DNA from 3 places in the Methylotuvimicrobium sp. KM1 genome. Region 2 is predicted to be linked to each of the others. Evidence: riboswitches for the same ligand, from Rfam matches in the RefSeq annotation. Region 2 holds a riboswitch; each other region holds the start of a gene.
The links. A riboswitch is a leader RNA that binds a small molecule or an ion and turns the genes downstream of it on or off. The one in region 2 is predicted to bind cyclic di-GMP.

Region 1: linked by a shared signal. The riboswitch ahead of ACINK7_RS15940 (hypothetical protein) and the one ahead of ACINK7_RS15285 (hypothetical protein) in region 2 are both predicted to bind cyclic di-GMP.
Region 3: linked by a shared signal. The riboswitch ahead of ACINK7_RS20705 (S8 family serine peptidase) and the one ahead of ACINK7_RS15285 (hypothetical protein) in region 2 are both predicted to bind cyclic di-GMP.

Annotation. Positions count from the first base shown of each region.
Region 1 covers NZ_CP173170.1:3,711,289-3,718,863, forward strand. Annotated here, with positions in the region: gene ACINK7_RS15925 (MarR family winged helix-turn-helix transcriptional regulator) at 1-15, opposite strand, end outside; gene ACINK7_RS15930 (DUF2024 family protein) at 215-478, shown strand; partial or broken gene ACINK7_RS15935 (cytochrome-c peroxidase) at 1,107-2,717, opposite strand; gene ACINK7_RS15940 (hypothetical protein) at 3,492-4,358, opposite strand; cyclic di-GMP riboswitch class I at 4,558-4,632, opposite strand; gene ACINK7_RS15945 (hypothetical protein) at 5,735-5,884, shown strand; gene ACINK7_RS15950 (VPLPA-CTERM sorting domain-containing protein) at 5,922-6,794, shown strand; gene ACINK7_RS15955 (hypothetical protein) at 7,341-7,575, opposite strand, start outside.
Region 2 covers NZ_CP173170.1:3,566,543-3,574,117, forward strand. Annotated here, with positions in the region: gene ACINK7_RS15280 (hypothetical protein) at 1-1,317, opposite strand, end outside; gene ACINK7_RS15285 (hypothetical protein) at 1,393-2,202, opposite strand; cyclic di-GMP riboswitch class I at 2,269-2,354, opposite strand; gene ACINK7_RS15290 (hypothetical protein) at 3,043-3,516, shown strand; gene ACINK7_RS15295 (hypothetical protein) at 4,101-5,228, shown strand; gene pgaA (poly-beta-1,6 N-acetyl-D-glucosamine export porin PgaA) at 5,406-7,575, shown strand, end outside.
Region 3 covers NZ_CP173170.1:4,753,435-4,761,009, reverse strand. Annotated here, with positions in the region: gene ACINK7_RS20725 (PepSY domain-containing protein) at 1-163, shown strand, start outside; gene ACINK7_RS20720 (hypothetical protein) at 639-803, opposite strand; gene ACINK7_RS20715 (VacJ family lipoprotein) at 2,150-2,968, shown strand; gene ACINK7_RS20710 (bile acid:sodium symporter family protein) at 3,432-4,364, opposite strand; cyclic di-GMP riboswitch class I at 4,993-5,078, shown strand; gene ACINK7_RS20705 (S8 family serine peptidase) at 5,163-6,989, shown strand.

The DNA.
Region 1 (7,575 bases), 140 kb from region 2:
ATCGGCTGTTTCCATGGCAATCGGCTAATTAAGTATTAACTCTCTGTTGACAACTGCAGAGATATTATCATACATTAACACTTGTTTCGATTCGAAACAAATAATGACTTTCTGTCATGCTTTTTTTACATCCAGGAAGGACATTGCTATCCCTCGTATGAGAACTTTAATACCGGCGGATTTTCCGCCGGTTTTTTTAGAGGACTTAATCATTATGCCCATATCCCACGTATACGATACCTATGCTAAGACCGCCAAAGGAAAGATAATGCACTTTGACGTAGTTCTTGATGAAAAAGACCAGGATAAAGCCATGACTTACGCAAAAGAATGGCTTACCGATATTGGCGAACCCGATGCCATTGTCAACCAAACGAATTGCATGTTTTGCCATAGCACCGAAGCACCGCCGGAATTGAGGAAACAAATCGACAAGCAAGGCTACGCAATTTACAAATTGGAAGGATGCCCGGTTTAACTTGAGGACAGCAATCACGACGACTGCTTCTCAAACTCAAGGATATGCAAGGATTATAGCATCAACTGTTTTTAGTAAATAACAACGATATTCCGCTATGAAGGGTATTTACCACTTTACAGAAAGATGAGGATTAGGGGTATTTTGTAGATATTTGAAGACTTGAGAATAACTGATTACATATAAGCTACGGCATTTTGGGGTTCGAATAGGCTTAACCTTATACAAAATGATGATACATATTGTGTTCGGAAATTTGATATGACTATTCCAGGGTAGTCGCTATTTTTGCGAAAGATTTATCCGGACATCCTGCTTGTAAAATCAGCAAAAATTACGCGACTCGCTGCTATTGCCTTCGGCCCCCCGATTCCTCCCAGCGTTCGTACCACTACACCACATCCTCGTAAACTCGATACGGATCCGTAGCACTCTCGCAGATGGCTTGACGCCGGCTCGTAATGCCTTGTATTTATTTTGCCTCCGTCTGCGCTATTCGCACAGATTTCAGCAAAACACTCGGTGCTCCGGCTATCGGTGACTAAAAATGTTCATTTCGCTAGCCCCGTTTCCAAGATTTTCGGCGTAAGACAGTTTCATCGCTCTTTCATGAGATCTTAATTCGCATTTATGGAGCCAAATAATTTTCGAACGGTAATAGCGGCGACATGTTGCCTTCTGCCCCTACCGCTTCGATCAGTAAAAACTCATCTTGCGCTAAATTGGGCGACAAGGTGTGCCCGTCGTTGACTGCGAAATTATCGCCGACATGACCGTGCGGTATTTTTATCTCGGGATGATCGAACGGAGCTTTTTCATACCTAACCCGGTCATCGGTCAATGTTTTTAAGAAAGCAACGAGATCAGCACGATTTTGCTCGGAAAACTGGAGATTCGCGAGTGGAAATACTTTGTCGATTTGTTTGGCGTGATGATGAAAGTTACCTCCACGCGTATAAAATTCGATCACTTCTTCCAAAGCTGCCATGCTGCCGTTATGCATATATGGGCCCGTCAATTCAACATTATGAAGGCTAGGAATTTTAAATGCTCCCTTTACAGCGGCAACCATTTTTACAGTATCCGTTTTACTTAATTCGGCTTGAGCTGCTTCTGGAGATGGTAAATAAGCATGTGCCAACGGAAGAAAACAATCCTCAGTCGATTGCGGTTGCGGTACCACACCATCGAGCGGTGTAAAAAGACTGGTTAGATAAGGGGGAATAGAGTTCATCGCAAGCGGCAATTGAAAGTCACATGCGCGGCTTAATTTAACTACATTATCAACGACTGCTTCTTCGTTTCCGGCCAAATGCTGCATATACTGCAAACTGAACGATAATGGGTGTCCGAATATATCAACACCGCCGACACCGACATCACTATTTTCTTCGGCAACGCCCGTTGAAGCAAATCCACTATCGAAAAATGCTGCAGAAGTGGTAATCAGAATACGATTAACAACATTTTTTGATGCGCTCATATGAAACGCAACGTCTCCGAACACTTCAGGATGCGCTTTATTCAACTCAGCATTCGAATTTATTGCCGCCGCGGTAAAGTTTGGACCTATATGACAGAGATTGCATTCGCTTTCTCTAAACAAATCCAAGCCTCTTCGCTCGGAGGCGGTCAAATCAATAGGTTGTTGATTGCTATCTCTAGCACTTAGATCAAAAGGCGATTCATCCGAAATCAACGTGGATTGATAAAGCTGCAGGGCCAATCCAAAAAACATTGCGAAATTCGCTTCCATCTGATCATAAGGCAATTCACCAGAAGGACCGCCAAATTTGCCTCGCCGAGTATATGACCAATATTTATTGTTAAAAGACTGTTTAATTAAATTCGAATACGTTGTATTCAGCCCATTTTTTAAATTACCGGGTTTACTAAAACTCAGACCACCCAAAACACTGTCGTTCCAATGGACTTTTTGACTTTCTAAAGGCCGACGCGCTAACAATTTCCTTCCGACATCCATCATCGTTCGGTTTCTACAGCCCATTTCCGTATCGCTAAGGGGAGGAACCACTGCCAGTGATGCCAACGAAGAATTGATTAAATGTAACCTTTGTTTGGCAACATTGCGAGTATTGATTTTTACCCAAACACCTGCATCAGGATCACGATCTCCCCATGAACTACTTCCATTGAAAACATTATTTGCGCGTCCATCCCAAAAATTTCGATGATTGAAAACCGAATTAATCACAGTTGGCGTATTGCGGGGTTCGACTCTACGGGTATTGGTTCCATTGACATGAAAAACCGGGTCCGCATCGCGGTCACATGCATCATTTGCATTACCTGTTCGACTGGTATTGATAAATTCGCCACTAAAAGTCCCTGATGACGAAACCACATCGTCAGAATTAAATGATACCGGTGATGCATGACTCAAAGGATTGAATCGGCGATGAAAAGGGAAATCGCGGCGACTAAGAGTATAATTGGGCCCCATTTCATCATTGGATGATGACAGATCGAATGCTTGTTCTTCTAATAGTTTGGACTTAGCCCCCGGATTCAATTGATTTTTGACACGACGATCGGCACCGGCGTGAAAATGGCATGAACCGCAAGCCATTCCATCACTTCCGACATTCGTATCCCAAAACAATGCTTTTCCAAGCGCGATGGCTGCATTTTTGTTAACTACAATTGGCTCGGCACCATCCAGTAAGCCCGGTACTTCAGGCACTTGCAAATGCTTGAGACTAATCGGCATGGGACCTACGCCTGTCGCAGAGACAGAATGGCTTATCATTAAAGCAACCAACCCCAAAACATAAAAATAAACATGACGAAAACTTGTCATCTATCAACTCCGAAGGTTCATTTATTAAAATCCTTCATTATTTTGATTTTAAAAAAATTTAATCTTGACCAGTCATGCTTAAAAAGTAGATTTCTTTAGCAACCTTATATTCAATCCAAGCTCAGTCAATCGCAAACATAGCCAAAGTAAATTGCGCTTCCGTGCGCTTCGATATCTCCTTGAAACTTCTCTTTATGCTTGAGCTTTTCTTCGTGCGCCTCCTATCAAACCGACCAATGCAGTGCCGAACAACCAAACAGCTGCTGGTACCGGAACACTGGATACGGCCATAGTCATCGGCGAACCACCCAATGCACCATCAGCGCCCCCTACATAGATCGCATACCAACCTGCAGCCAGATCATTTAACATCAAACTGGCAGACTCGCCCGCTACAATAGAACCACTCACCAAACCATTGCCGTCATAAGCGCCAATTTGCAACTCCGCGCCCCAGGCTGTTGTCCCGGAAGCGGGACCTGAATTCGCGTACCCCATTGTTTCTAATGCTCCGTTAGCACTGTTGCCGACTGTTTTGTTGTCAACACCATAAGCTGGAGTCGTAATACTGTCATCGGTCATCCAATAGGTTCCGTAAGTTCCAATCGCTCCGACTTGATTGAAAGAATGCGGAACACCTTGTGGACCGCTAGCGATACCAGGCACTTCACCGGTCCCACCTGTCCCACCGTCAAACTCACCATCAGTCCGCCACACCGTAAAGCCCGGCGACATATCACCAGCATTGACTGCTGTAACGGAAACCGTAGTTGTTGCGGATTCTGTCAAATAAAATGTAAACCATTTGTTACCTGCATGAGCCCATGCAGCATTACCCAATGCAGCGTTACTCGCGTAACCATTTACGCTAGTTGTAAAGGCGTTGGTTGCAATAGAGCCGCCTGCACTTGAAATCACATTGCCGCCGACCCAGAACGAATTACCTTGACCAGACCCATTGGGATTGACAGCGCCGGCTGCCATCGCGGCGCCGCTAGTCAATGCCAAAGCCGCTACGACCAATGTAGACTTGAACACAGATTGTACAGATATATTCATTATTTAATTTCCCAAACCACATCACGTTTTTTTTAACCGGGTGTGGTAGATTTAAGTTGTCGTTAAATTTTGGAATTGTCTGATGTTTTTAGGCTGTCCGCCGAAATAAACAACTCCAGTTTAGCGAGCTTGTTTTGCGGGACGGCCGTATCGATAACCCCATTATCGATATGCTTTCCTGCTCTCCCTAAAGCTCCTAGGAGGCAACCCGGCTGTCTGAATCAGACCCGCGGCTTTCCGACCCCGCCTTGCGACGAGTGTGGCAACTTACCATAGCTACAAAAATGCAACTTTTTAAGTTAAGCAAAATACGAGCCACACTGCATATGAAGATAAATTTTCCTAGACTTAAGTCGAAACGAACTTTGATGCGTTTTTATTACTTTGTTTTAGCTAGCTTTTTATTATTTAAAAGCCAGCCGAAACGCTTTAGGTTTACGGTTTGCAGTTGCGGCTTCGATAATCAAACCCCCGATAACCATGTTAAAAACACGTGACTAGACACAAAAGTGCGTGATATCACACACTCTCCTATCGATGTTTCACTTTCCCGATCTTGCTTGCGGCACTGATATTTTTAAAAATGAGGAGAGCGGCTAAATTACTCGGATAATGCGCTTAATAAACCTTTCATTACGCAAATGCGAAGTAATTGATGTAAAGAAGAAAAAACTAACCTGCCTCAGGGTAAACGCATTAAAATAAATGCCATATCAATATGTTATGACTATTCAACCTAAGCTTGCAGAACATTTTATTTGTTAGTTTTTATTTTGTGGCACTAATAACTACTATGAAATTACTAAAAACACTACGCATTATAACCATTTGATTTTATATTCTATTTTAATGCGTTTATCCTGCAGCCCCCCCAGCCCCCTTTTTTGTTCTTTTGTTTTATATTTGGATACCTTACGAGAATAACGCCAGAATTAATCCCTAATCATCAATGCCGTTTCGATTTTGGCTGAAGCCTATCTTTAATCAAGTTGGTTTATGTGTGATATGACACAGTACATTGAGTCATATCACCTATCGACAACCAAGCCTACCCTATCGATCAACCAGTCTCTCGCTAAATTTAAGCAAGGGACTACTTAACCGGAATACCCTCCAAAACGACCTGCGTATAGCTAATATAAATCAATAAGATAGAGCCGCACTATTATAATGACTCGTAAAAAGAATTAATCCTATTTAGAGCAGCCTAAATGGTAAAGATGGCATTTTTTTTGCTTTTTAACTAACGGTAGTTAATTTCGGCAGAGGATACAATCTCGAGCGACTTAAGGTAAGCCTCACATTTATTGAATGTCCCTTAAATACCTATGCATCTTGGTATAAGCCTTTAGACAAATCGTTACCCCGATAATCAAATGAAAGACCTCAAAAAGATGCGTATTTACCCAGAACCACTTGGCAGCCCCTCCCTACAAGGGCCGGAAACAATACAACCAATCTTACTAAAACATACCTTTGCGCATTATGTTTCGACAGCGGCCTATGAAAACGTTACCGAAATTTAAAATGCAAAAATATTTAACTAAACAAGGAGTTCAATCGATGAAAAAAAAACCATTAGCTAAAGCAGTTGCTATGGCCGTTACCAGCGCAGCAATGACTGTTGGCGCCATGCCGAATGCCTCTGCTCATGTTATGTACAACACTTACATAGCCTCATCCGGTACCGATGGATGGACCCGAGTAGACGGTTCCGGAAATTCCGGCGCACAGGTCCCTTGGGTCGGCACAACGGGCGGCGAAAGCCCATTCGGCTATGTCGGTAAACAGGCGATGAACTGGGCGGTAGCCATTCACTCAGCCAATGAAAGCCATGAGGTTTCACAGGCACATGCCCTTTCGGTTTACGGCGCTAACGTTGATATAGATACCGCTGACGGCGCCTGGGGCTCCTGGCCCGTTAACGAGTCTAACCCGGGGTTTACGCAAGGTTGGGCGCATCACACGGATTACGGATTATTGAAATCTCATGTAACCGCCGTGATCACTCTTAGCCCTGAATCGTTAGGCCCTTTGATCAATAACTTCGGAATAAGCGTATTTAAAGGAATGGATGATGGAACGGCCGGCTATAGCCGTCATGCCGCATGGAATATCGGCTATATATCCGGCGCCTATGAAGACCCTGCCAAAGAGAACAACCCTCACGGAACGAACAACGTTATTTATGAAACACATTCCGATTCCGGAGATATCACCTTTACCGCATTAGCTGGGCAAATTTATTCGATCTATTTAGGTGGTAATGTGGTCAATGGACAAAATTTCGGTCCTGTAGAAAATTATCAGTTAACCATTAGCGCATCACCGGTGCCAATTCCCGCAGCAGCCTGGTTACTGGGCAGTGGTTTAATCGGTTTGGTCTCTTTCAGCCGAAAAAGAAACCGTATAAGTCCGGAATCCGCCTGTCATTAATTACTTCCGAAGCGGGTTGGGGTTTATATAGAGGTAATAACGCGTCATTCCTCCAGGGATTCACTCCGGGCTATCCTGCCTGGAGCCCTTCGGGTAAATGCAAATCCGTTCCATACGGATTTGTGGCGGAATCCAGCTGCCATGGACGGCAAGCTTACCTGACTTCCAGTTTCTCACACCCCCGCAGGAAACCACTCCTTAAGCCGAGCCAAGATCGGTATGCATTCTCACGCAGGAGCGCTCGCCGTTATACATAAGTCGTAGATACCGTCTTGCCAGCTTGGCGAATGTGACCTCGATACCCTTTATTGTTGATTAACGTACCCGGCTTCGAAATCGCGACGAAGGCGTCGCTCCCACAAGGGGCCGAATGCTCTGTGGGAGCGATCCCCAGATCGCGATTTCGAAGCCACTGATGTTCAATATCCGCAGATTTATCAAACAACACCGTTCCCAGGTATACGATGACCTCTGTTTAGCAAATGTACCCATATTTGTGTATAACGATGAGCGCAGGAGCGTGGGAACGAGGAAAAGCGATAGATACTAACAATCGGCTTGTTTTCTGAGACCGTTAGCAACTAACCCGAACAATGCAGAACCGAACAACCAAATAGCGGCCGGTAACGGAACGGCAGATGCTGTTCCGAATTGATTAACATCCGCCAAAATCAACTGGTCTTCAAATGCTCCAAGCGTAAATAAAAACTTATGCGACCCCGTCAATTGATCGGTCCCTGTTTCAAACACGGAAAGATCCTCAAAAAAATACTCATTAGTC
Region 2 (7,575 bases):
AATGACTTTAATATCGCCTACCGGTGGTTGTGGACCGCAAGTCGCAAAATGTTCGCCTTCGCAAGCCGGTAATTTGTTGACACCGGGTTTCAACCATTGGTAAGTCATCTCGACTACATCAAAATATTTACCGTTGAAGGCATTAGCCAATGTTGGAGCTACATTGTCGATTCTGACAAATTTATACGGCCATGCTTGATCGGCATTTTTTTCTAGACTTTGTGTACCTAAGGCCCAAGCTTTTGTGGTCGGTGTAAAAAAGCCTGTGTTAGCGCCCGTGTTGTTGATGCCCAATTCATAATCGTTCAAACACAATTCGACATCGCCGGAACCCGAGTTTTGGACTACGATAGGACCGCTTGAGATATTTGAAGACTGCATTGGCTCAGAGGCCCCCGAAACGCATGGGTTATGCAGGAATTTCGCATATTGTTGCGCACCGGTACCGGAACCGTTGACCCGTTTGCAATAGCGGACGAACTTCGAGCCGCGAGTGGCCGGCAAAGGCGTAACGCCCGGATATTGCGTCAACGGAATGCCGTCGATTTTAAAATCGTCCCATGTTTTGACTGTGCCGCTTATCAACGACGCAACTTGTTGTTTAGTCAAACTTGGGATACATTCTTCGCGGGCATATTCGCCGATCGTACAATCGTTAGGCAATAAGCCTTCGCCTCTTTGCGCGGTTTGCAGCGCGTCATATAAAGCATTATTGACCGGAACGCCGAATATCAACGCAGCTACCGAAACGCTATCCAGATCTTCTGCACTTTCCGGATTGACAGGATTGAAACCGGCCGGAGTATTAACGCCTCTAAACATCTTGGCGTCCACGTCCGAGATACCGATATCGGAATAACGCAATTCCAAATCGCCCGGATTGCTGATGCTGCATAAATAGCGGTTCGGGTCGGTATCTGTCGGCGACAATGTGCAATTATTGTTAAAGATATTCATCGCTTCCAAGCGCTGTTGATCGATCAGCGGATTGACGCCTTGGGCGGAACCGCCGGCGGAACGTTTGACAAACAACACTTTTTGGCTAGCCGATAAACCGTCGACTTTATCCGGACTCAAGGTACAGAAAAAGGCACGGTAACGATTCCCCGGATTCGGACCATCGTTGAAGTAGCTATGCAAAGTACCCGCATCACACAAGCTGGTGAACAGGGAGGTGATAGAGTTATCCATTGCAGTAGCACCCGACATGTTGATTCGCAAATCGGGTACATCGCTTGGCGTCCACGCCGAAGCCGTGCCGGAAAAACCGGCAATCAAAGCCGCGCCCAAGGCGGCCGTTACGATATTTTTTTTCATGACCATTCTCTCTGTTAGGTATGAGTGTGAATAAATGCTCCCGGACCTTTACCCGGGCATGTTTGAACGACTTTCTTATGCTTTACGACGTTTAGCAGCGATCAAGCCCATCAGACCCGTGCCGAAAAACCATACCGCCGCTGGAACCGGAACCGGCGCGAAATTCAATGAAGCGCTGCCATTTTCAATCGAAAAGTTCCAATCGCCGAGGTAAACCGCCTTCTGCGTCAACTCGAACGTATCGGGATCCATGTCGAAGCCCCACAACCAAAAACCGGTCGATTCGCCAGCTTCAGACGAAAGATTACCTGAATAAGAATTAGCAATATTGGAACCCCAAGTTGTCGGGAAATAACCGCTTTGCCCTGGTGCCGAATAGGAATCCAAATTACCCGCTTTATCGGCGATTTGTTGATTGGTGCCGGTCAATTCGCCCGATCTTGCATTCAATTGATCGATATGTTGATCAATTTTTGTTGATGAATTGGAAAAACGGTCGAAAACGTCGACAGCAATTTCATTTTTGGATGTCATTAAAATGCCCAAATAATTCAAGCTATCGAAATCGACGAATGAATTGTGAGCCGAGGCAATGTTATAGATTACTCTATCCCCTGGCGAGGTTGCCGCCATAAACTGGCTGAATGCATCGCTGTTGATCGAGTGATTCATTGCTTGCGGATTATCCAAAAAATCGGCGTGCCGTATGCCTAAATCCAGTGCATAGGAAATTTGCGCATCCGGATTGTAAACACTCAGAAACAGCTCCGAACCTTGTGGATCGTTTTCAAAACCGGTTAATTTAACCCCGGCGATCCTCGCTTGAGCACCTGTCGCAACCATCGCCATTGCCGCGACCGCTAGAGATTTACCTAATAAATTCATAATAACTATCCTCGTAAAGTCTGTTAACAAAAACCAAACCGGGGTACATGGCCATTCCTAGTAAATGGTCGCGGCCCGGCTATCTCTTGATACTTGATAAGAGACCCGCAGCTTTCCGTCCCCGCCTCGCGGCGGGTTTGGCAACATCTTCACACCCGGCATATCCGGCTAAAACCGGAAACTGCCTATTCCTTGTTAAATCGCTGGCAATCAGTACCGCCCATGTTATGATTGCCTTCGCCGGCCCCACTCCCCCTCGCCGGATCCACTCCGCATCCGCAAAGTTTCAACTTGCGCATATTTTTTCATAGTCATTAGTTCAAAAGTTTTACAGGTTCGTTAAATTTTCGTGAAACGTATTACGTTTTAAACAACTAACACCTTTAATACGCCGACTGTTTTGAATTGTCGCATTTCTGTCATATTTTTCGTTTATGTTTAAAAGGTTCGGCTTGATACGCATATCCATATATCCAAAAACCCATAACCCTAAAAAGATCATTTGAGACTTCACCAAGCCGGTGAAGGTGTTGTAGACCCTTCATGCTTCGACTTGGCTCGGCACGAACGGTCTACAACACATGCCAACTGCTCTTTCTAGGATAACAATACATATACTTCGCGCGGTCACATTTACGGTTTTCTGACGCGCTCTTTTGTCCGATAGCGGCGTTGCGAAAACAGTTACATAGCTTAGCTTAACGCCTGTTTTCGCGCCTTGCTCTCGAACAAAATAGCATTGCCATAAAAGCCGCAAACATGACCGCGCGAAGTATAACTTGCCGTTTTCAAGCCGTTCCGTTAGTCAATCCGAAATATTTTTGAATTAGGTATAAGAAATTGAGCGAACTGAAACACATCATTTCACTGCGTATCGAGAATAGTATTCGTAACGCGGTTCAAGCCACCGCTTCGCGGTTTTATGTACGGGAGTCAGATATTTACCGTTTTGCGATCAACTACATGCTAAAGCGCTTTAAGTGCCTGCATGAAGACGACTTTAGCGGCAGCGATTTGCTACCCCTAATGCTGGACATTCGCGAGGAATTAATTGGCAGCTTATCTTTAAAAAAACATCAGCTCTTCAACATCCTAAACGGCAACAATGTTCACCCGGATAAGTTTGTCGCAATGTCCGATATTGAGTTGCTCTTGACGCCGCAACACTTATTAAAACAACGCTTGCAAAAAATCGACGATAGTCCTCAATCCGATGTCGATACCGAAACCTGGCTGAAGCAATATTTACTTGAGAAATATCAATCGCCGTCGTTTCAGGATAGTTCCGACACGCAAACCCAATCATCGAATTGAAGCCATACCTAAATCATGAATTCGTCGCTCATGGGTTTATGAAAGCTTCCGATCGTTTTGCGCTAACTACTATTTGGAACTAAGCTAATAGCGCCGTAGGGTGCGCATCGCGCACCTTTCCACGGTGCCGAACCGACAAGAGTCCGACCCAGGTGCGCGATGCGCACCCTACACCTAGGCTTAATAGCCTATGAACACCAACAATTTCAAAAATATTTTGAGTTTAAAAAACGGGAAACAGCAATTAACTACTAAAGCGAAAATAGCCATATCTAAAACATAAATTCGTAATCGATTGATCATCCATACTTACGATCGCTTTGCACAAAGCTATAACCCTTAAAAGAGTGGTTAAGAGTCTCAAACTACCGTTCGCCCTGAGCCCTTCGGCTACGCTCAGGAGATCCCTGTCGAAAGGTGAAGGGTAGTTTGAGGCTTCACCAAGCTGGTGTAAGTGTTGTAGACCCTTCATGCTTCGACTTGGCTCAGCACGAACGGTCTACAACACACATCAACTGCTCTATTTAGGATAACTACTATTTGGAACTAAACTAACAGTAACTTTTAGATTCTTCGAGAATTCCATGGATGCTCTATCGGCCATTAACCGCATTTTTCTTAGCCCAATCGACGGTCAGCCCCAAGATGATGAATTATTAGTCGATAAGCTTAGAGATTGGGCTATACGCTTCGCCGATTGCAATTATTTACATCCTTGCCTAATTGACGGGCAGCGGTCCTTAGTCTGCGCCAACCAACTTAGTTTAAAAAATCCTAAAGCCTATCAAGCTCTAATCGAGATTACGCGGCGTCATGATATTTTTCTGAAGGAGGATGCCAGAACATTAAGTTCGGCAACGCTTTATGCCGATCGGCGGCAACAATCGGCGGTTATTCTCGCTTTGTGTCTCGGCATTCTCATCGCGACAACCGATACGCGAGCCGAACAGGTCGCCGGCCGGCAGGTGACTGCTGAAATCACTTCGCAACTTATCAAACCGTCAAATCGATTGAATACGGTTAGAATCCAAAAAGGAAACCACTCGATCGTTCGTTTGGTCCGCTCTGCTCCGCCCAAAACCATGCCCATTCAATCCGTCCATGACGCACATTTAAACGTTAAGCCGGATCCGCATGCTCATGTTCGAATCAGCCGTTTACTGCAGCAAGCATACATTCGCGAACCCGGTGACCCGCCGACTATTCGCGCCGATCTCGATAAGATGGCCCGGTATTATGCAAGCTATCCTGAAGCCATCGGTCTATTAAAATTACTGGAAGATAAAGAGTTAAAACTTCGTTATCGAAAATATACTTGGCAAACACAAGCCCATGGCAACCAACTGACCGTAACGTCGGCAACGATATTTTTCGATCCGCGCATCGGCGCAAGGCTATGGCTGCATCGCGATTGCAAAAACCACCCGGCTTGCCATATTTCTCCCGCGGACGCACTTTTACACGAGCTGTTGCATGCCAAAATCATGCTACACGACACCGACCGCTTCATCGAAAGCGGCGGAATGAAACCCACGCTTTATTTATTCGACCACGAACACGACGTCATCAAAATGGAAGCGACGCTGTTCGATGCAATGAACCGTACCGACGGTATGTCCCGGCCTTTGCGCAATCGACACACAGGAAGACTGATCAAAGTCGAATGTTCGATTTGCTTGCCGGAAATTTCATTCGTTGCCTCGGCCGATTGACTGTCTCGGCAATGCGTCCTTTTTAATTTACAACAGCCCCATCCATAGTTGGTTCGTAAATTAACTTCCTATAATTCAACTTGTCTTGACTATGCTTGTATAGGCTCCAGTTATCCTTATACAGGCTCCGCTCTACTTTACACTACCGTTTCAACCTAATCCCAACGCTAAACATTCATGAATTCCGGTTTGATTTTGACGGCTATAATTAGCCTTTTTTCCTCAAGTGTTTTAGGACAAGTCCATAATGAAGAAAGGATTTATCGCGATGCACTCGATGCCGCTCGTAGCGGCCGGACTCAACAGGCATTGGAGCAACTTCAAATTCTACGAACCGAACATCCGAGAACGCTCCGCTATCTTTACGATTATGTTCAAATTTTGTCGTGGACCGACCAATACGAAAAAGTCATCGAGCTTAGCCGTTCCATCGATTTAGATGCCGCCCCAATCTATGTCATCGAGTCCGTTGCAAGCTCAGCCAGAAATTCAGGCGACTTCAAACAGTCGGAAATGCTTTATCGTTCAGTCCTCGAAAAATTTCCCGACCGCTTTGAGTCCAAGCTCGGTCTTGGGTTAACGTTGAAACAAAGCGGCGATCATGAGCGGGCCATTAGTTATTTAACCGAGCTTTCCGAAGCTTTTCCCGAACGACTCGATATTTTGATCTTTTTAGCTCAGATCCATGAAACCCGGAATAAATTTTCGAATGCCGCTAATCTCTATCGAAAAATATTGGCCATTCAACCGGATCGAGCGGATATACAAAGAAATCTGGCATTCGCTCTGCAAGCAAGCGGTCAATACGAAGACGCACTAACGACGGCCCGACACTATAAAGACGCTTTTTCCGACGAAGAGTGGGCCGGCTTCCGCTGGGATTATGCAGCCGCGCTGATTAGAAAAAGTGCCGGTATTCCAAGTGGCGAGCCCAACCGTTATCAACAAATGGATAAGGCTATTTCAGCCGTAGAAGCCAATATCGAATCGATCGCAGGGCTTGAATTGTCCGAACCGCAAATTTGGCTCGACAGAGCCAATTTCGATTTGATGGTCGCTTTGCGCAACCGCAACAAAATGCCGGAGGTTATCGCATTATTCGAACGACTCAAGGAACAAGGTATTGAAATTCCTTCCTATAGTCGAATCGCCGCTGCCGATGCTTATCTTTATACCAGGCAGCCTAAACGGGCCCGCGACCTTTATCTTTCGATCATTGAAGATTCGCCAACTAATCGCAATGCCCGAGCCTCGTTGATCTATGCTTATCTGGAATCGGAACAATTTAATCAGGCCATTGAGCTAGCGGACCGGCTCAATGAAGAACAACCGGAAATCCTCGAATTTAAAGACGAGCTCGGTCATTCCCGTGTTCGGGATAATCCCGACAAAATTTATCCCGAGATGACAGCCGCCCTAATGAGGGCTTACGCGGATAAACTCTATCAAGGCCAAAGCCGAATGGAAGATTTGTACCGGCGCGCGCTCTATAATCCCGATATAGAAGCAAAATTAGCCGACATTTATTACTTTCGAGGTTGGCCGCGTAAAGCACTGCGGCTAATTGAACCGGCACTGGAACGATCGCCGGATCACTTAGGATTGCGAGTCGTGCAAACCAAGGTTTTGCATGAATTAAGAAACTACCCGGCGGAAGAACAAAGCGTACAAGAACTTTACGACACCTTCCCGGACGATACCGGGGTACAACGGCAGGCGCGATTATGGAATATACATAACGGCTGGGAATTCAAAATGTTCACCGGCGGCGGAGTTAGCGATAACCAAACCAACGATGTCGGCAACCCTAACATCGGCACGGAAGACATGAGTCTCGAATCTTATTTATATTCCAGTCCGATTGCGCATCATTATCGAGTCTATATCCATAACGCCTGGAAAATGGGTTTATTTCCGCAACCCGAAGGCCGCGGATATTTGAATACGCATGGATTGGGTCTGGAATTCGCCGGAACTAATGTTTTAGCCACCGGCGAAGTCCATTACGATAATTTCGCAAAGAATGCGGTCGGCGTCGGACTCGGTTTAGCTTACGATTTTGACGATCATTGGCGTATTTCCACCTATTTGGACAGTCTCAACAATCGAATCTCTTTACGCGCGTTGACCGCACTTGCCGATGAGAAAGTCGTAACTACGGCAAAATCGGCGCAAGCGAGACTGACTTACCGCTTTCATGAGTCGCGGCAGATGGACTTGGCGGCAAACTATTATCATTTCAGCGACGGCAATAATCGGTACGGTGTCGACGGTGCCTATTACGAACGTTGGTATAGCGGGCCGTTCTATAAGTTCTCGACTTATTTAAATGCCGGCTACTCAACCA
Region 3 (7,575 bases), 1.2 Mb from region 2:
AGCGCTAGAAGCCTATCCGGGCAGGATTAGCGAAGTGGAGTATGAAATCAATACCGACGGTTTTGCGGTCTATGAATTTGAAATAAAAATGGCGGATGGACGCGAAATGGAAGTCGAAGTCGACGCCGGAACCGGTAAAATCATCAAGGCCGAGGAAGATTGATTTTTATATACTCATCGTAGATAAAATTTCGGTCTCGGGGTGCCCGTCAAAGGACGCCGTAAATACGTCCATGTAGGCGCTATTCCAGCTCCATGCTGGCAAAGCCTTTGCGAGCGCCATGGATGGCGTGAATGTCTATTTTACAGGAGCAAAAATCGACCGAGCACCCCGAGGCCCCCGCTGACACTGCCGAAATTTGAAATGCGAAAGGTATAGATAGTGCCAACGCGCTCCGGGCGGTTAATTAAAAGTAATTCGCGCAGAGGCGCGGAGAAATGATAAAAGACGACTCATGCAGCGAGGCTTTCAATCGGTGATAGCCGCTGTAAAGCGCAAACTATCAACAGCTTGTTCCTCAAACCCTATGTCCGACTTTTCAAAGAGCTCGAAAATTAGATGGCTCTCGATGCAATCGAGACGCTCTCGCCTCATAGCTATCCTGCTCTTTTATCCCCCGCGCCCTCCCTCTGCGGGGTCAATGATTATCGACGTGTTTTTTCAGTAAATAAGACAACAGCGGCGGCGTCATCAGTGTGGTGATGATTGCCATTAATACGATCACCGAAAAGACTATCGGCAGATAGGATTCCTGTGGTGTGTCCGGACATAGCAAATACCAAACCGACCGGCACCATGCCAATGCCGACGACCGCGACTACGGTCAAAACCTAAGCCGTCAATAACGTTTGGTTATCGAAGAACACGTATCGAGTTACCGCTTCGAAAAAATCGATGCCGATGAGTCCTAAATTACCGAGCGCAAGACCTAAAAGTAATTCGCCCAAAATAGCCGGTTGACTGACTTTTTCAATCAGGCTACAGGTTTTTGCGCTGATCAGTAAAATAGCGATGAATAAAAAAAACTGCGGGCATCGATTGGGTGCTGCCCTCTATCGATGGCGATGCGCTAAAAGCAGGGGCTGCAATTATCGTAATAAAGATAAAAGACCAAGGCCATTGTCGGTTCATTCGTGCATCTCCTAATTTTGGTGATTTTATTTTTAAACCTTGTGTCCATTACGCTTATAGAATCAAATAATTGAATAGAAAAGCTGTTATTGCTTTTTTGATTAACGTTTTAACCTAAACTCGGCAGTTTAACCATGAAACACATGAATTTAATGGCTTCTTTCAACGGCTTTTCTTAAATTTTTGAATAACCTTTTAGGGAAGCGGAAGTGATTTGCATAGGCAGAATAAGTCATTGAATTAACTTCTTATTCTTCAGGGTCTTCATGGTGAAATGCTTTTTCTAGATTTGACCAAGCAATGTGCGTGAGTGACGTGTACTAAAAACCAAAAATGTGACCGTGTGAAGTATAAATTATTCTAAGTTGTCGTTAAGACTACGATTTTAATACGAGGGTGAATATTGGCCTTTGTTAAATTGAAAGCTAATAGTAAGTTCAGTCTGCTATGCTAATGCCCATTGATTTGGGGTTGACTCTTTTTTGATCGATAAACCGTCTAATAAAAAACGGTGTGAAGGTGTCTATCGAGGGCCGCTCGCTGGCGACATCCTCGCCTTCTTAAAGTTATAAGTATTCAGGCCCCGTTGGTAAATTACCGCATTCAGGCGTAATTATTGACCTTTGAAAAAAGGGGGGGTATTAAAAAATTTTCTCTAGCCCCTCGGCAATTGCTCCTGCATTGCCCTATCTCCTGCATCTATGCGGACGTCTTTTTCAAAGAGGGGGCTGAATACTTAAACTAAATTTTTTAGTATTAAGGGAATAGTCGTTTATGCCGGTCATTCAGGCGCCAATTGACCTGAATTTTAATTGCGAACGCTTATGTTCGGCGATTAAAGGTCGGCCTAATGAATCTTGATTTACTTTGTTTACTGGACATTCCGAGGAGGTACAGCGGGATTTATTCTTTTTTTTCGTCAGCTGTTGGCAGAATCAGCAATAAGAACTCATAACAATCAGGAATTACTGCTAAAATGACGCCGATTTATTTAATGAATAACTAAATAAGAAGACTATGCGCCTAAAATTACTCGCCTCCGGGCCTCATACTTTTACAACAGTAGGCTTGTTATGTACGGTCCTGTTGAGCGGCTGTGCCGCGACTCCCGTCAACCCAGACGATCCATGGGAGGGTTGGAATCGTAGCGTACATTCCTTTAATGAAGATCTCGATCATTACATCATGAAGCCAATCGCCAAGGGCTATGATTACGTGACTCCTGAGCCGGTCAGCCAAGGGATTACCAATTTCTTTAGCAATATCGACGATATCGGCGTGATTCTCAACGATGTTTTTCAATTAAAATTGGCTCAGGCCGGAAAAGATACCGGACGTTTTTTTCTTAATACGACCTTAGGCTTGGGAGGCTTTTTCGACGTAGCAAGTGAAGTCGATTTGCCTAAGAATATTGAAGACTTTGATCAAACTCTTGGCTACTGGGGTGTTCCAACCGGCCCATATTTGGTGCTGCCATTCATCGGGCCCGGTTCTCCGCGAGGTGTAGCCGGCCTGGTTGGCGATGCCTTGATGGATCCGTTAACTTATACGATGTTTGCCGGAGCAGCGGTTAGCGCAGCAAGTACAGCGGCCAATGCGGTAGAGGGTGTCGACAAGCGTGCTGGTTTGTTGTCTTCGGAGAAGATTTTAGATGAAGCCGCAGTCGATCGTTACGAATTCATCAAGACCGCTTATTTTCAACGTCGTGAATATTTGATTAATGACGGAGTCATGTTGCTGGACGATCATGATGATTTGTTCGATGATCTGGATGGCTACTTTGACGATGAAGACACCAGTCATCACTTGCAATTGGACAGCCCTGCCGATCAATAGTGCGACAGGCGGATTAAAGTCATATAAGCAGGCTATGTTTGAGATCTCCTTTGCTAGCTAAATTTCGTCGTCTGGGCGCCTGTCAAAGTCACAGTACCTAATAACCAAGATGTTAAATCATAGACTCATGGAATTTAGGTGCTGGGTGAATGCTGATTTTGCATAACGCCAAGGGTGGTGTGTAGTAAAAGGCTCTTAGGCGATGATGTTGGGGGGCTGCCATAATAAGGCGCCAACTTAAGGAAAAGCGCGTCATTCCGCCAGGGATTGGCGGAATCCAGGGCCAGGGATGGCAATGCTTAGCTTCACACTTATGTAACCTGAATATCGGCAATCCAGCCGATATGACGAATAAAGCCACAAATACACCATATTATAGGCACTAAGTTAGCGCTTATGGGGGATGCTGCTCGGCAATTGCCGAGCAGCAAAAAGCAAATAATTCATTCGGCATTATTCCCGTCTATCTTTTAGTCTTTCGTATACGCCACCAGGCTGCCAGTACACTGCCGATGATCGAATGAAAACTCGCCGAAATGGCAGAGGGAATCGGTGCAAGGGCCATTTGTGCAAAGCTGGATTGAGCAAGTACCGCGCCTAAGCCGGAGTTTTGCATGCCCACCTCAATTGAAATTGTGCGGGATGCGTTTTCTTCAAGCTTCATCAAGCGAGCCATTGCATAGCCGATTGTAAATCCGCCTAGATGCAATAAGGCAACCGCGCTCAACAAAGGTAAAGCCGAATCCTTTATCGTGCCTGCATTCGCGCCAATGATGCTTGCGCAAATCAATGCGATGACCATCACTGAAACGAGCGGTGCGACAGGTGTTACAGCCTGAACCAGGCGCGGCGTATAACGATTTAGCAACATACCCGACAAAACCGGCAGAATCACCACTTGTAGAGTATTGAAAAATAAGCTCCAAGCATCCACCGGAACATAGGCACCGGCTAGCCAGTGAGTCAATAGCGGCGTCATGACAACGGCGGCGAATGTGGAGCACATCGTCATCAATACCGATAGCGCGACATCGGCATGAGCAATGTAGCTAACCACGTTTGATGCGGTACCGCCGGGGCAGCATGCCACCAGTATCAGGCCGACCGCCAATTGCGGATTGAGCGAAAATCCATAAGCTATGGCCCATCCCAAAAGAGGCATCACGGCAAATTGAGCAACGACGCCGATTAAAACCGGTCGAGTCGTGCGCGTTACCCGTCGAAAATCCTCGAAGCTAAGCGTAATACCCATGCCGATCATGATAATAGCCAAGCCCCAAACGATCATCGGACCGCTGAACCAAGTAAACCAAGCAGGAAAAAATAATGCTAAACCGCTACAGGTGATGACCCAAAAAGGAAAAAGATTGGCGAGCAAATTAAGTAAGCGAAGCACGTCGTTTTAAACCGAATAAATGATAGGCGACAAGTATACTTCAAATGGGCGTATTTGCTGTTGCTCAACCCTGAGTTTGTCTATAGAGAGAACTATTGAATTTAGCACCGTAGGGTGCGCATCACGCACCTTTCCACGGTTCCAAGCCGACAAGATTTCCCGGCCCAGGTGCGCGATGCGCACCCTACGCCTGGCGCTTTATAACCTATGATCACCAATCCCTCATGCCTAAATCTAAATTGCGATAGAGAGAACTATTGAATTTAGGCCAAGCGCTTATCTGAGTTAAGGTCAAAATAAGACTTCTTGTGTAATCTTTTGCTGACAAAAACTCGCCTAAAAGAAATTTCTTTCTTAGGCGATTTGATCTATGCACTGTCGGCCATTGCGCCTAATTAAAGATGAACGAATGGCTAAAACTCAAAAAGTTTTTGTGGGGGAGGTCGAAATGGGCAACGCAAAAGTGCTTACTAATTCACTGAACCGATATTAACAATAACAAGATGATTTTTCTAAATAATTTTTTGCCAAGCAAATCACATCAATTTTTTCTGAAATTTATACACTGTAACTCAACCGGAACGAAAAAAGCTTTCAAAGGGCTTTTAGACGCTCCAGTCAATCGAAAATCATAAAAGGGCAAAACCATCGAAAGGTGGCGACGCAAAGTTTCCAGTCTAACGGAGTTATTCCTATGACAGTGGGATTGCTAAATTGGCATAGCGCAAACATTACGCCAATTTATATTCAGCTTCAAGGAACTCCTTCGGACCTTTATTTTAAATAAGGAGTGGGGTCATGAGCTCTAACAGCCGAAGAAGTCAAAAAAATCAAAACACATTTAATTCAACTCAGCTTTCCAAAGCCGTAGCGGCGGTATTGCTTGCCGGTGTGTTGGGCGGTACAGCCGGACCAACCTACGCAGCCCCCGACAAGCCTTGGAAAGAAGGCCAAATTTTGGTCAAACCGAAAGCCGGATTATCGGACAGAGAATTCGACAAAATTCTGAAACGCAATAAAGGCCAAAAAAAAGAGATAATCGGTAACATCGGAGTGCATGTTATCTCTGTACCACCACAAGCCGAGCAAGCCGTTATTCGAGCATTATCCAAAAATCCTCATGTCGAATTCGCAGAGCTCGATATGGCGGTCGAACTCAGCTTGACGACGCCCAACGATCCGCGTTACGGCAACCAATGGCATTTGCCCAAAATTCAAGCACCAACCTCTTGGAGCTCAACAAAAGCTGACAACACCGTGATTGCTATTTTGGATACCGGTGTCGATAGCGCGCACTCTGACTTATCCAGCAAAATGCTGCCCGGTTGGAATGCGGTCGACGGCAGCACCAACAGTTCTGATGTACATGGACACGGCACGGCGGTAGCGGGTACGGCAGCTGCCACAACCGATAACGCTAACGGCGTTGCCGGCGTCGCTTGGAATGCGCAAATATTGCCGGTGCGCATTACCAACAGTAGTGATGGTTGGGCTTATTGGAGCGATATTGCTCGTGGCTTGAACTGGGCGGCCGATCAAGGTGCTGACGTCGCGAACATCAGTTACGGCGTTTCCAACAGTTCTGCGGTAACCAATGCCGCACAATACATGCGCAGCAAAGGTGGCCTGGTTGTTGTTGCGGCCGGTAACGACGGCGTCGATCCTGGATTTAAAGATAATGTTCATATGATCAGCGTTTCGGCTACGACTAGCTCCGATGCCAAGGCTTCTTGGTCGAATTATGGCGAGTTCATCGATGTTGCGGCGCCGGGCGCATCGATTCAAACCACTACGCGCGGCGGCGGCTATGGAAGTTGGAACGGCACATCGTTTTCGTCACCAGTGGCTGCAGGCGTGGTTGCCCTGATTCAGGGCGCGAATCCAACACTAACGCCCGATGAAGTCGAGCAAATCTTGAAATCCTCGGCCGATAAAATCGCTGGCGATATCCACCCATACTATGGTCACGGCCGCATCAATGCCGCCGTAGCGGTTGAAATGGCGCAAAGCATGGTGAATGTCACTGTCGATAACGAGGCGCCTTCAGTCAATATTTTCTCGCCAACGGGGGGAAATACCGTCAGCGGATTGGTTGAAGTCGAGGTCAATGCCACCGATAATGTCGGTGTGAGCGAAGTGACGCTCTATGCCAATGGTTTCTATGTCGGTACCGATACGACCGCACCTTACCAATTTAGCTGGGATTCCAATCAAGTCGCAGATGGCTCCGTAACCTTGAGCGCAACCGCAATCGATGCGGTGGGTAATGACGGGGTTTCAAATGATGTTAATGTAACGGTCAAAAATACGATTGAAGAAGTCGTTGATGAGCCTATCGAAGAAGTGATTGAAGATATGGCGGCTCCAACCGTAGCAATCAGTAATCTAGCCGACGGTAGCCGAGTATCACGAGTAGTTAAAATAAATGTTTCGGCGGAAGACGACGTTGCGGTTGCCAATATCCGGTTGTTCATTAACGGCAGGATGGTAAGTTCAGTAGATGGCGGTAGTTTATCCCACAATTGGAATACCAATAGAGAAAGCCGAGGTACCTATATCATCGAAGCGATCGCGACCGATACTTCGAATAAAACCTCCAAACATACCGTTACAGTTTTCAAATAAGCAAAACTAAAATCTGCAATCCAAAAAACGCCGGCGTCAGTCGGCGTTTTTTTTAGCAGGATTTTTATAAAGTTCTGTATGCAGTCGTAGGGTACGTATCGCGTACCTTTTTGGCTTGGTAATTAACTGCTTCGGAATATTGCGAAAAAGTGCGCGGTGCGTGCTCTAAAATCTTTATGTTTCGTAATTGGCTAGTTTTTTCATCTTTTCATCTATTAATGCGGATATAGTCTTTTTTACGAGGTTTTTTTATAAGCTGAATTCAAGTAACTATTCAATCCTCCGGCAATTATCGTTCCCACGCTCTGCGCTCGCCGTTATACACAAGTATCCGTAAACTTGCTAAACAGAGTTCGTCGTATACCTGGAGACGGTGCTGTTTGATAAATCTGCGGATATTGAACATCAGTGGCTTCGAAATCGCGACGAAGGCGTCGCTCCCACAAGAGGGGGGCGGATGCTCTGTGGGAGCGATCCCCAGATCGCGATTTCGAAGTCGGGAACGTTGGGCGACAAAAAATGGTATCGAAGCCTCATTAGCTAAGATTGCAAAACAGTAATTTTTGACTTATGTATAACGATGAGC